Regions from separate parts of the Streptosporangium sp. NBC_01469 genome, predicted to be linked through region 1. Evidence: riboswitches for the same ligand, from Rfam matches in the RefSeq annotation. Region 1 holds a riboswitch; the other holds the start of a gene.

Evidence for each region. A riboswitch is a leader RNA that binds a small molecule or an ion and turns the genes downstream of it on or off. The one in region 1 is predicted to bind S-adenosylmethionine.
Region 2: it holds a riboswitch for S-adenosylmethionine, as region 1 does, so the genes downstream of both, OG587_RS05735 (aminotransferase class V-fold PLP-dependent enzyme) here and thrC (threonine synthase) in region 1, are expected to answer to the same signal.

The regions. Positions count from the first base shown of each region.
Region 1 covers NZ_CP109465.1:857,030-862,701, forward strand. Annotated here, with positions in the region: gene groL (chaperonin GroEL) at 1-1,612, opposite strand, end outside; gene OG587_RS03910 (cold-shock protein) at 2,190-2,390, opposite strand; gene OG587_RS03915 (MoaD/ThiS family protein) at 2,739-3,014, opposite strand; gene thrC (threonine synthase) at 3,037-4,332, opposite strand; SAM riboswitch class I at 4,347-4,488, opposite strand; gene OG587_RS03925 (RNA polymerase sigma factor) at 4,618-5,175, opposite strand; gene OG587_RS03930 (alpha,alpha-trehalose-phosphate synthase (UDP-forming)) at 5,415-5,672, shown strand, end outside.
Region 2 covers NZ_CP109465.1:1,269,411-1,275,082, forward strand. Annotated here, with positions in the region: gene OG587_RS05725 (cytochrome P450) at 25-1,224, opposite strand; gene OG587_RS05730 (TerC family protein) at 1,245-2,111, opposite strand; SAM riboswitch class IV at 2,344-2,459, shown strand; gene OG587_RS05735 (aminotransferase class V-fold PLP-dependent enzyme) at 2,512-3,855, shown strand; gene OG587_RS05740 (NADH-quinone oxidoreductase subunit D) at 3,873-5,057, shown strand; gene OG587_RS05745 (acyltransferase family protein) at 5,192-5,672, shown strand, end outside.

The DNA.
Region 1 (5,672 bases):
CGCCGCCGCCGGGCATGGCGGGGGCGGCTCCGGCCTTCTCGGGCTTCTCGGCGATGACGGCCTCGGTGGTGAGGAACAGCGCCGCGATGGACGCCGCGTTCTGCAGCGCCGAACGCGTCACCTTGGCCGGGTCGATGATGCCCGTCTCGAACAGGTTGACGTACTCGCCGGTGGCGGCGTTGAGGCCCTCACCCGGGGGAAGGTTGCGCACCTTCTCCACGACGACGCCGCCCTCGAGGCCGGCGTTGACGGCGATCTGCTTCAGCGGCTCCTCCAGAGCCTTCCTGACGATCGCGGCACCGGTGGCCTCGTCGCCGAAGAGCTCCAGCTTGTCGAACGCCTTGGCGCCGGCCTGCAGCAGCGCCACGCCGCCGCCGGGGACGATGCCCTCCTCGACGGCCGCCTTCGCGTTGCGAACGGCGTCCTCGATGCGGTGCTTGCGCTCCTTGAGCTCGACCTCGGTCGCCGCGCCGGCCTTGATGACGGCCACGCCGCCGGCCAGCTTGGCCAGACGCTCCTGGAGCTTCTCGCGGTCGTAGTCGGAGTCGGTGTTCTCGATCTCGGCGCGGATCTGGTTGACCCGGCCGGCGATCTGCTCGGGGTCACCGGCACCGTCGACGATGGTGGTCTCGTCCTTGGTGACGATGACCTGGCGGGCCCGGCCGAGCTGGTCCAGGCCGGTCGACTCCAGCTTCAGACCGAGGTCCTCGCTGATGACCTGGGCACCGGTCAGGATGCCGATGTCGCCCAGCATCGCCTTGCGGCGGTCACCGAAGCCCGGCGCCTTGACCGCGACCGAGCGGAACAGGCCACGGATCTTGTTGACGACCAGGGTGGCCAGGGCCTCGCCCTCGACGTCCTCGGCGATGATCAGCAGCGGCTTGCCGGCCTGCACGACCTTGTCGAGGACCGGGAGCAGGTCCTTGTTGGCGGCCACCTTGGAGTTGACGACCAGGATGTACGGGTCGTCGAGGACGGCCTCCATACGCTCCGGGTCGGTGACGAAGTACATCGAGATGAGGCCCTTGTCGAAGCGCATGCCCTCGGTGAGCTCAAGCTCAAGACCGAAGGTGTTGCTCTCCTCGACGGTGATGACGCCTTCCTTGCCGACCTTGTCCATCGCCTCGGCGATCATCTCGCCGATCTGCGGGTCGCCCGCGGAGATGGATGCGGTGGAGGCGATCTGCGCCTTCGTCTCCACGTCCTTGGCGAGCTTGGACAGCTCCTCCGACACGCGCTCGACGGCGGCCTCGATGCCCTTCTTCAGGGACATCGGGTTGGCGCCGGCGGCGACGTTGCGAAGGCCCTCGCGTACGAGAGCCTGAGCGAGCACGGTGGCGGTGGTGGTGCCGTCACCCGCGACGTCGTCGGTCTTCTTGGCGACCTCCTTGACGAGCTCGGCCCCGATCTTCTCCCACGGGTCCTCGAGCTCGATCTCCTTGGCGATGGAGACACCGTCGTTGGTGATCGTGGGAGCGCCCCACTTCTTCTCCAGAACGACGTTACGGCCCTTGGGGCCGAGGGTCACCTTGACGGCGTCCGCGAGCTGGTTCATGCCACGCTCGAGACCGCGCCTGGCGTCCTCGTTAAACGCGATCATCTTGGCTGCCATACGGCTAGACCTCCCAGAGACAGGGTGGCTTACACCGGACCGAGCCGACGCCCGCGACGGCATGTGGGCCCACGACTCCGTTCGGCGGGCCCCATCGCCTCGATCCAGGATTGGCACTCTCTATGCGTGAGTGCCAACAATCTGTTTAGCACTCTACCCCGACGAGTGCAAGCCGCGATCCGCTGACCTGGGCCGCGCGTGGAGGGGACTTCAGCTCCGCGTCACACCGGCGTAGATCCCGCGTCATGTCGGCGTACGCGGCACGTCATCGTCGGCGCATGGCCGGTGGCGTCTCCGCGTCCCCGTGGTCCCGTGTCCCGTGCCGCGCCGGGCGTGTCCCGCACCCGCCTCCACGTGCCCCGCACGACCCCTGTGGACTTCGTACGACCGTGTGGCCCCGCACGACCTCGGCGCACCTCATGACCACGTATCCCGCACGACCTCGGCGCACCCCGTACGACGCGAAGGCCCGGCTCGCCGGTTGGGGGGCAAGCCGGGCCTAGGCGGTGAGGATCCAGCGAACTGCGATGCCGCGGGATCCACCGGCTCTTCCCTGCGAATTCACGAAGCGGCTACGTCAGACCGCCCGGACGGACTCCGCCTGGGGACCCTTCTGACCCTGGGTGATCTCGAACTCGACCCGCTGGCCCTGCTCGAGGGCACGATAGCCATCCATCATGATCGCGGAGTAATGGACGAACACATCCTTACCACCGTCTACCGCGATGAAGCCGTAGCCCTTGTCCGCGTTGAACCATTTGACGGTGCCCTGCGCCACTTGCGACTCCTCTTACTGGTCTTAAGGACGACGCCCATTCCTCTCGCGAAGTCCTCAATCTCCGGGACGGACTTCGCCCCCTCGATCGTTCCGACCATACCTGTGGGAAGCGGTAGGGCAACAGAGTCAAGCACCAAACTACCTCTTTACGAGAGCTTTTAGCCCGAGAACAAAGTTTCACCATCACTATTAGTTAGTTAAGGGTTACGTTATTCATCCGCGCCACAAATATGAGCTTGCGTCATAAAACACGGCACCCGCCCGGCCGGAGCCGGGCGGGTGCCGTGGAGTCGTGGTCGCCACCGGGGGCGGCACGGGCGCGGTCAGGGCCGCGCGAGGGCGGCAGAATCAGCCTCCGGCCACCGCGGGGATGATGGAGATCTGAACGCCGGGGGGCGTGGCCGTGTCGAGGTTGTCGACAAAACGGACGTCCTCATCCCCCACATAGACGTTGACAAAACGTCGGATCTTTCCCGATTCATCAAGAATCCGGGCGCCGATCCCCGGGAAGTCCGCGTCGAGCTTCTGCAGAACATCGCGCAGGGTCTCTCCCTCTCCGTTCACCTCGGCAGCACCATCGGTGTAAGTCCGGAGAATCGTCGGAATCCGCACAGAAACGCTCATAATTCAGTACCTTTCACGATTTCTAGGCGATAGCCGCACGGAATGCGTCAAGAGAAGGCCGAATCACCGCGGTTGGGCGGGCCTCCGCGGCCACCGCGTCAAGGGTCTTGAGACCGTCGCCGGTGTTGAGGATCACGGTCTCGGCGTCGGGGTCGAGCGTGCCCGAGGCGACCAGCTTGCGCAGCACCCCGACGACGACGCCTCCGGCGGTCTCGGCGAAGATGCCCTCGGTCCTGGCCAGCAGCCGGATCGCGTCGACGATCTCGGCGTCGGTGACGTCCTCGACCGCGCCGCCGGTGCGGCGGGCGATGTCCAGGACGTACGGGCCGTCGGCCGGGTTGCCGATCGCCAGCGACTTGGCGATCGTGTTCGGCTTCACCGGGCGGATCACGTCGTGGCCCGCCTTGTAGGCGGCGGAGACCGGGGAGCACCCCTCGGCCTGGGCCGCGAAGATCTTGTAGGGCCTGTCCTCGACCAGACCGAGCCGGATCAGCTCCTTGAATCCCTTGTCGACCTTCGTGAGCTGCGAGCCCGACGCGACCGGGATGACGATCTGGTCGGGGATGCGCCAGCCGAGCTGCTCGGCGATCTCGTAGGCCAGCGTCTTGGACCCCTCCGCGTAGTACGGGCGGAGGTTGACGTTGACGAAGCCCCACTGGTCGCCCAGCTCGTCGCCGATGAGCTCGGAGCAGAAGCGGTTCACGTCGTCGTACGTGCCCTCGATGCCGATGAGCCTGCCGCCGTACACGGAGGCCATGACGATCTTGGCCTGCTCGAGGTCGGAGGGGATGAACACGCAGGCGTCCAGCCCGGCCCGCGCGGCGGCGGCGGTCACGGCGCCGGCCAGGTTGCCGGTGGAGGAGCAGGAGAGGGTGTGGAAACCGAAGTTTCTGGCCGCCTCGACGGCGATGGCAACCACACGGTCCTTGAAGGAGTGCGTGGGGTTGCCGGAGTCGTCCTTCACGTGCAGGGAGCGGATGCCCAGCTCGCGGGCGAGGTTTCCGGCGTTGACGAGCTTGGTCCAGCCGGGCGCCATGTTGGGCTTGGAGGCCACGTCCTCGGGGACGGGCAGCAACGAGCGGTAGCGCCAGATGTTGGTCGGCCCCTCGGCGATCTGCTCCCGGGTCACACGCCCGAAGTCGTACGCGATCTCAAGGGGCCCGAAACACTCGCTACAGGCGAAGTCGGGGCCGAGGTCGTAGCGGGCACCGCACTCCCGGCAGGACAGGGCGACGGCGGGGCCGAAGCGCCGGTCACGCGTGTCGTCGGCACGACCGGAGGAGGAGGTGGTGGTGTTCTCAGTGGTTGCGAGCGCCATGAAGCGAGGCCTTTCCCTCATCTTCGTCTGCGGACCACCCTGGTCACAGACCGGAATTGGCACCTGTCCCGGCCGACCTCGTCAGATCACGAGTCTGGAACCGGGATGGTTGCCGGGGCTTCGCAGGGCCGGTCCCTCCACCCCTCTGGATGAGCAAATATTCAGTTGGAAACCCGACGCGCGGGTCCTAAGCACTCTACCCCGCCCTGCCGCCCTCCTGACCTCATGTCTCACTGGGCGAGACACAGCGTGTTATCCAGCGGACAACCGGAATCGGACGGCCGGTCAGAAGCCGTAGGCGTCGCCCAGGGCTCCCTGGACGTACTTGCGCGCCTGGTGGATGCGCGACTTGGCGGTGCCCAGCGGGATGCGGAGCTGCTCGGCCACCTCGTTGTAGTCGAGCTGGCAGATGTCGCGCAGCACCAGTGCCTGGGCCAGGTCCGGCTTCTCGGCCTCCAGCGCCTCCATCGCGTCGAGCAGATCCAGCCGGGACCCGGCGATCACGCTCACCCGGGCGACGTCCGGCTTCTGCAGCGGCAGCTCGTCCGAGCTCTGCTCGGCGGCGCGGCGCTTCAGCGAGCGGTACGTGGTCCTGGCGCAGTTGGCGGTCACGATGTGCAGCCAGGTGCTGAACCGGGCCCGCCCCTCGAAGCGGCCGATGTTGCGCGCCACCGCGAGCAGGGTGTCCTGGCAGGCCTCCTCGGCGTCCTGCCGGAAGGGAAGGATACGGCCGCAGTGCCTGAGCACGGCGGGCTCGATCCGCTTCAGCAGCTCACCGAGCGCGCGGTGGTCCCCCTGGGCGGCCGATCGGGCCAGGTCCTCGGTCGTCTCGTCCAGCGCCATCACGGGCCCCCATCAGCGGTCACGGTCGCTGGACATCCTACGGTCGGGATCTCGGATGGCGACCCTTCCTGCCTGCCACAAAAAGGGTGATACGGCGGGGCTCATCACTTCACCTGCTGACAAGAGCTGACACAATTCGATGAACGCCGTTCTTTCATTGACCTGAAGAGCAAGGACAGCCTGGCGAAGTGCCGGTTAACCTTCAGGACAGGCGTGTCCCTAGCCAGTGAAGGGATCTCATGAGCGCGATCCTGGTGGCCTCCAACCGCGGCCCCGTCTCCTTCACCCTCTCCGAGGACGGCTCACTGTCCATGCGCAGGGGAGGTGGCGGCCTGGTCTCCGGCCTGTCGGAGGTCGCGAAGGACCTCAACGTCCTGTGGGTCTGCGCGGCGCTGTCCGACGGCGACCGCGGCGCCGTGCGGCTGGCGTCCGGCGGCAGGCTCGACCAGGCGGGCTACGACACCGGGGCGGTGCGGATGCTCGACATCCCCCCGGCG
Region 2 (5,672 bases), 410 kb from region 1:
CGGTTCTCAGACCCGCATCCGTTCTCAGACCCGTATTTGGAGGGACTCCAGACCCCGGATGACGTAGCCCGGCCCCCAGGAGGGCTCGGCGACGAGCTCCATCTTCGGCGCCTTGCGCAGCAGGGCGCCGAACGACTCGATCAGCTCTACCCTGGCCAGCGGTGCCCCGAGGCAGAAGTGGATGCCGGCGCCGAAGGAGATGTGCGGGTTGTCGACCCGGCCCACGTCCAGGCGGGCGGGGTCGGCGAAGACCTCGGGGTCGCGGTTGGCCGAGCCGAACAGCAGCGCCACCTCGGTGCCGCGCGGGATGTCGATCCCGCCCACCGAGATGTCCTCCAGCACCCAGCGCTCGAACATCTGCAGCGGGGTGTCCCAGCGCATCAGCTCCTCGACCGCCGTGGGCAGCAGGGTGTGGTCGGCGCGGAGCCGGTCCAGCTCGGCCGGGTTGCGGAACAGCGACCACCAGCCGTTCCCGGTGACGTTGACGGTGGCCTCGTGCCCGGCGTTGAGCAGCAGCACGCAGGTGCCGACCAGCTCCTCCTCGGTGAGCGTGTCACCCTCGTCTGCCACCAGGGCGAGCGCGCTGATCAGGTCGTCACCGGGGTCGGCCCTGCGGGCGCGGGCCAGCTCGACGAGGTAGGCGGAGAACTCCTCGGCCGCCCGCACGGCCGTGCGCTGGGCCTCGACCGACGGCTGGAGCTCGTACATGCCGCAGATGTCGGCCGACCAGGGCCGCAGCAGGTGCCGGTCGGCCTCGGGCACGCCGAGCATCTCGGCGATCACGGTGACCGGGAGCGGCTCGGCGACCTCGGCGATCAGGTCTCCTCCGCCGCGCTCGACGAAGACGTCCACCAGTTCCTCGGCCATGCGGGCGACCTTGGGACGGAGCGCCTGGACCATGCGGGGGGTGAACGCCTTCGAGACCAGCCGCCGGAGCCTGGTGTGCACCGGCGGCTCGACGTCGAGCATCCCCGCCCTGATCACCCGCCAGAACGGGTCCTGGAACTCGGGGTCGTCCGGCCTGCCGAACTCCCGGTGCGAGGCCACGTGCAGGTAGGAACGGCCGAGCCTGCGGTCCCGCAGCAGCGCGTTGACGTCGGCGTGCCTGGCCACCAGCCACTGGCCGGTCGGCTCGAAGAAGCTGACCGGCCGCTCCCGCCTCAGCTCGTCGTAGACGTCATAGGGGTGGGCGACGAATTCCGGATTCCAAGGATCAAAGCGCACTTAAGCATCGTAATCCCGGCCTAGGAGTCGGCCCGCTTGTCCGGATTTCCCCTTTCAGCTGGTTCGTCCGCCTGGGTCGCCGAAGCTCCCCGGCCCACCGGGGGCTCCGGGGTCTCCGGGCTCTCGGAACCGGCCTTGTCCCCGGTCTCGTAGCGGGAACGCAGCTCGACCGGCTTCCGCCTGCCCGCCTTGCCCCGCACCCGGATGTTCAGCAGCTCCACCAGCAGCGAGAACGCCATCGCGAAGTAGATGTAGCCCTTGGAGATGTGCTGCTCGAATCCCTCGGCGATGAGCACGACGCCGACCAGCACCAGGAAGGACAGGGCGAGCATCTTGATGCTCGGGTGCCGGTCCACGAAGCGGCTGATCGGCCCGGAGGCGACCAGCATCACGATGACCGAGACGATGACGGCCGCGATCATGACGCCCAGCTCGTCGACCATGCCGACTGCGGTGATCACCGAGTCGAGCGAGAAGACGACGTCGAGGATCATGATCTGGATGATCACCGAGGTGAAGGACGAGGCGACCTTGCCCTCGGAGTGGTGGGACTCCCCCTCCAGGCTGCCGTGCATCTCGTGGACGCTCTTGCCCAGCAGGAACAGGCCGCCGAGTATCAGGATCAGGTCGCGCCCCGATATCCCCTGCCCGAAGACCTCGAACATCGGCTCCGTGAGCCTCACCACCCACGACAGCGCCAGCAGCAGGAGGAGGCGGCTGATCAGGGCGACGGCGAGGCCCAGCTTGCGGGCCCTGTCGCGCTGCGCGGGCGGGAGCTTGCCCACCAGGATCGAGATGAAGATGATGTTGTCGATTCCCAGGACGATCTCCAGGGCGACGAGGGTGAAGAACCCTATCCATATCTCCGGGTTGGTCACCCAGTCCATTGCTTTCTCCTTCGTCGGTCGGCGCTTGGACACACCGTCGGCCAACTGCCCGAACGCTTCTTCGGCTGACTGCCAGGACGACCGGGGGACGCTCCGAGTTCCTGCTCTCTCATCACGCTTCGCTTTCAATCCGCCGGGCGCTCCCGGGAGCGCCCGCTCCGGCCCCGATACCGGGTTGATCACGTTTCGGACTTGCGGGGCACCGCGGGGCGTCGGTTATAGTTCCCACGTAGGTCATGAGTGCCAGTGACAAGCCCCGGCTCGCTGGCCGGCAACCCTCGCGTCCGCGGCGGGGTGCCCCGGGTGAGGACCTGGTCCGGCACGAGGTGTGTCGGGCAAGCGCGGGCTCCAGGCACCTATGCCATGGGTTGGGGTCCGATGACCTCGAAGGAGCCATGGCGTGTCCACCCTGACGATCTTCTCCCCCGCGAACCCCGCGAACCCCGTCGCCCCGACCACCACCACCACCGCCGCCTCCGCCGTCCCGGTGACCGTCCCCGAGACCCGCGCGTCCGGTGACCGGCCGATCCCGGCCGTGCTCGGCTCGGACCTGGAGGTCCCGGTCAGGGGCGGCAGGCTCGTCCGCTACGCCAACCTCGACTACGCCGCGAGCGCCCCCTGTCTGGAGCCGGTGAGCGCCGCCGTCGCCGCCGCGCTCCCGGCCTACTCCAGCGTCCACCGCGGCGCCGGGTACGCGTCCCAGCTGACCACGGCCCGCTACGAGCAGGCCAGGCACACGGTGCGCGCCTTCGTCGGCGCCCGCCCCGACGACTCGGTGATCTTCACCCGCAACACCACGGACGCGACCAACCTGCTGGCCCGCAGCCTGCCCGAGGGCACCACCGCCGTGGTCTTCGACACCGAGCACCACGCCTCGCTGCTGCCCTGGGACAAGGTCGTGCGGCTGGCCGCCCCCGCCTTCCCCGGCGAGGCCGTCCGCGCCGTCGACGACGCCCTCACCTCGATCGACGGCCCCAAGCTGCTGGTCGTGACCGCCGCCTCCAACGTCACCGGGGAGCTCTGGCCGATCGCCGCTCTGGCCCACATCGCCCACCGGCACGGAGCCCGCGTCCTCGTCGACGCCGCGCAGCTCGTCCCGCACCGCCGCCTCAACCTGACGGCGCTCGACCTGGACTACGTGGTCTTCTCCGGCCACAAGCTCTACGCGCCGTTCGGCACGGGCGCGCTGATCGGCCGTTCCGACTGGCTGGCCGAAGCCGAGCCGTACCTGCGGGGCGGCGGCGCGGTGAAGGCCGTGAACGACGACGACACCGAGTGGCACGACGACCCCGAGGCGCGGCACGAGGCCGGAACCCCGAACGTGCTGGGCGCCGTCGCGCTCGCCGCGGCCTGCGACGCCCTGACCGCCACCGGCTGGACCCCGCTGGTCCGCGAGGAGGAGCGCCTCCTCGGACGCCTGCGCGCGGGCCTCGCCTCCGTCCCCGGCGTCCACGAGCTCTCCCTGTGGGGCCCGGACCACCCGCGCGTCGGCATCGTCTCCTTCGTGGTGGACGGCTTCACCGCCCGCGAGGTCGCCGAGGCCCTGTCCGGCGACTACGGCATCGGCGTCCGCGACGGCAAGTTCTGCGCCCACCCCTTCGTACGGCACCTGCTGGGCGCCAAGGACGGCGGCTGCGACGACGTCACCGCCTCCGCCGTCCGCGCCTCCATCGGCATCGGCACCACCTCCGAGCACGTCGACCGGCTGATCGGCGCCCTGCGGGATCTTGCCTCGCGCGGCTGACGTGACAGCATGGCCCTATGACTGAAGGCGCGCCCCGTGAGCTGAGCGTGGGGCTGGGGGCTGGAGCCGAAGCCGTGCGGGGGGCGGACGGCAAGGAGCTCGCGACCGAGGACATGATCCTCAACATCGGGCCGCAGCACCCGTCCACACACGGTGTGCTGCGGCTGCGGCTCACGCTGGACGGCGAACGGATCAGCTCGGCCGAGCCGATCGTGGGCTACATGCACCGGGGCGCCGAGAAGCTCTTCGAGGTGCGCGACTACCGGCAGATCATCGTGCTGGCCAACCGGCACGACTGGCTGTCGGCGTTCGCCAACGAGCTGGGCGTCGTGCTCGCGGTGGAGCGGATGCTCGGCATGGAGGTGCCGGTCAGGGCCGTCTGGACCCGCACGCTGATGGCCGAGCTCAACCGGGTGCTCAGCCACCTGATGTTCCTCGGGTCCTACCCGCTGGAGCTCGGCGCGATCACCCCGGTCTTCTACGCGTTCCGGGAGCGCGAGACCCTCCAGGCCGTGATGGAGGAGATCTCCGGCGGGCGCATGCACTACATGTTCAACCGGGTCGGCGGCCTGAAGGAGGAGCTCCCCGAGGGGTGGACGGGCCGGGTCGCCCAGGCCGTGGCCGACGTGCGGCGACGGCTGCCCGACATCGAGAACCTGATCGCCGGGAACGAGATCTTCCTCGCCCGCACGCGCGGGGTGGGCGTCCTCGACCGCGAGACGATCATGCAGTACGGCGTGAGCGGCCCGATCGCCCGCGCCTCCGGCGTCGACGTCGACCTGCGCAGGGACGAGCCGTACCTCGCCTACGGGGAGCTGCCGGTGAAGGTCGTCACCCGGTCCGCGGGAGACTGCCACGCCCGGTTCGAGGTGCTGCTGGAACAGGTGAAGGTCTCCCTCGACCTGGCCGACGCCTGCGTGGAACGGCTCCTCGAACTACCCCCTGGGCCGATCAACCAGCGCCTGCCCAAGGTGCTGAAGGTTCCCGAGGGCCACACCTACGCCTGGACGGAGAGCCCGCTGGGCCTCAACGGCTACTACCTGGTCTCGCGCGGGGAGAAGACGCCGTGGCGGATGAAGCTCCGCTCGGCCTCCTTCAACAACGTCCAGGTGCTGCGTGAGATGCTTCCCGGCCACCTGGTCTCGGACATGGTGGCCATCCTGGGCTCGATGTTCTTCGTCGTCGGCGACATCGACAAGTAAGGCACGGTTGGAACCGCATGATCGAACCCGGTGGAGACCAGGAGAGGGCGACCCCCTCGGCGCTCCCCACACCCCCCACACCCCCCGCACCCCCCTCCCCGGAAACCTCCGGGCCCCCCGCCGAAGCGGATTCCGTGCCGTCCGAGGCTCCTCCGGTCGCGAGCGGGGCACAGCGGGACCGGTACGTCGACTGGCTGCGCGCGTTCAGCCTGATCGTCGTGGTCGTCTGGCACTGGGCGTTCACGATCCTGCAGTGGGGGCCGGGCGGCCCCTCGCCGACGAGCCCGCTGGGCTTCACCTCGGGACTGTGGATCCTGACGTGGCTGCTGCAGGTGCTGCCGCTCTTCTTCTACGTGGGCGGGTACGTCCACCTGCTGTCGTGGAACCGGGCCCGCGAGCGCGGGGTCGGCATCGGCACCTTCGTGTCGCGGCGCATCCGGAGCCTCGCGATCCCCGCGCTGGCGCTGGCCGGGACCTGGATCGTGTTCGGCGTGATCGTGACGCGGGCGTTCGGGGTCGACTGGATGGACCGCGTGGTCCTGCTCGTCATCAGCCCGCTCTGGTTCATCGGCGTCTACCTCGTGCTGATCGCCCTGCTGCCGATCTCGCTCTGGC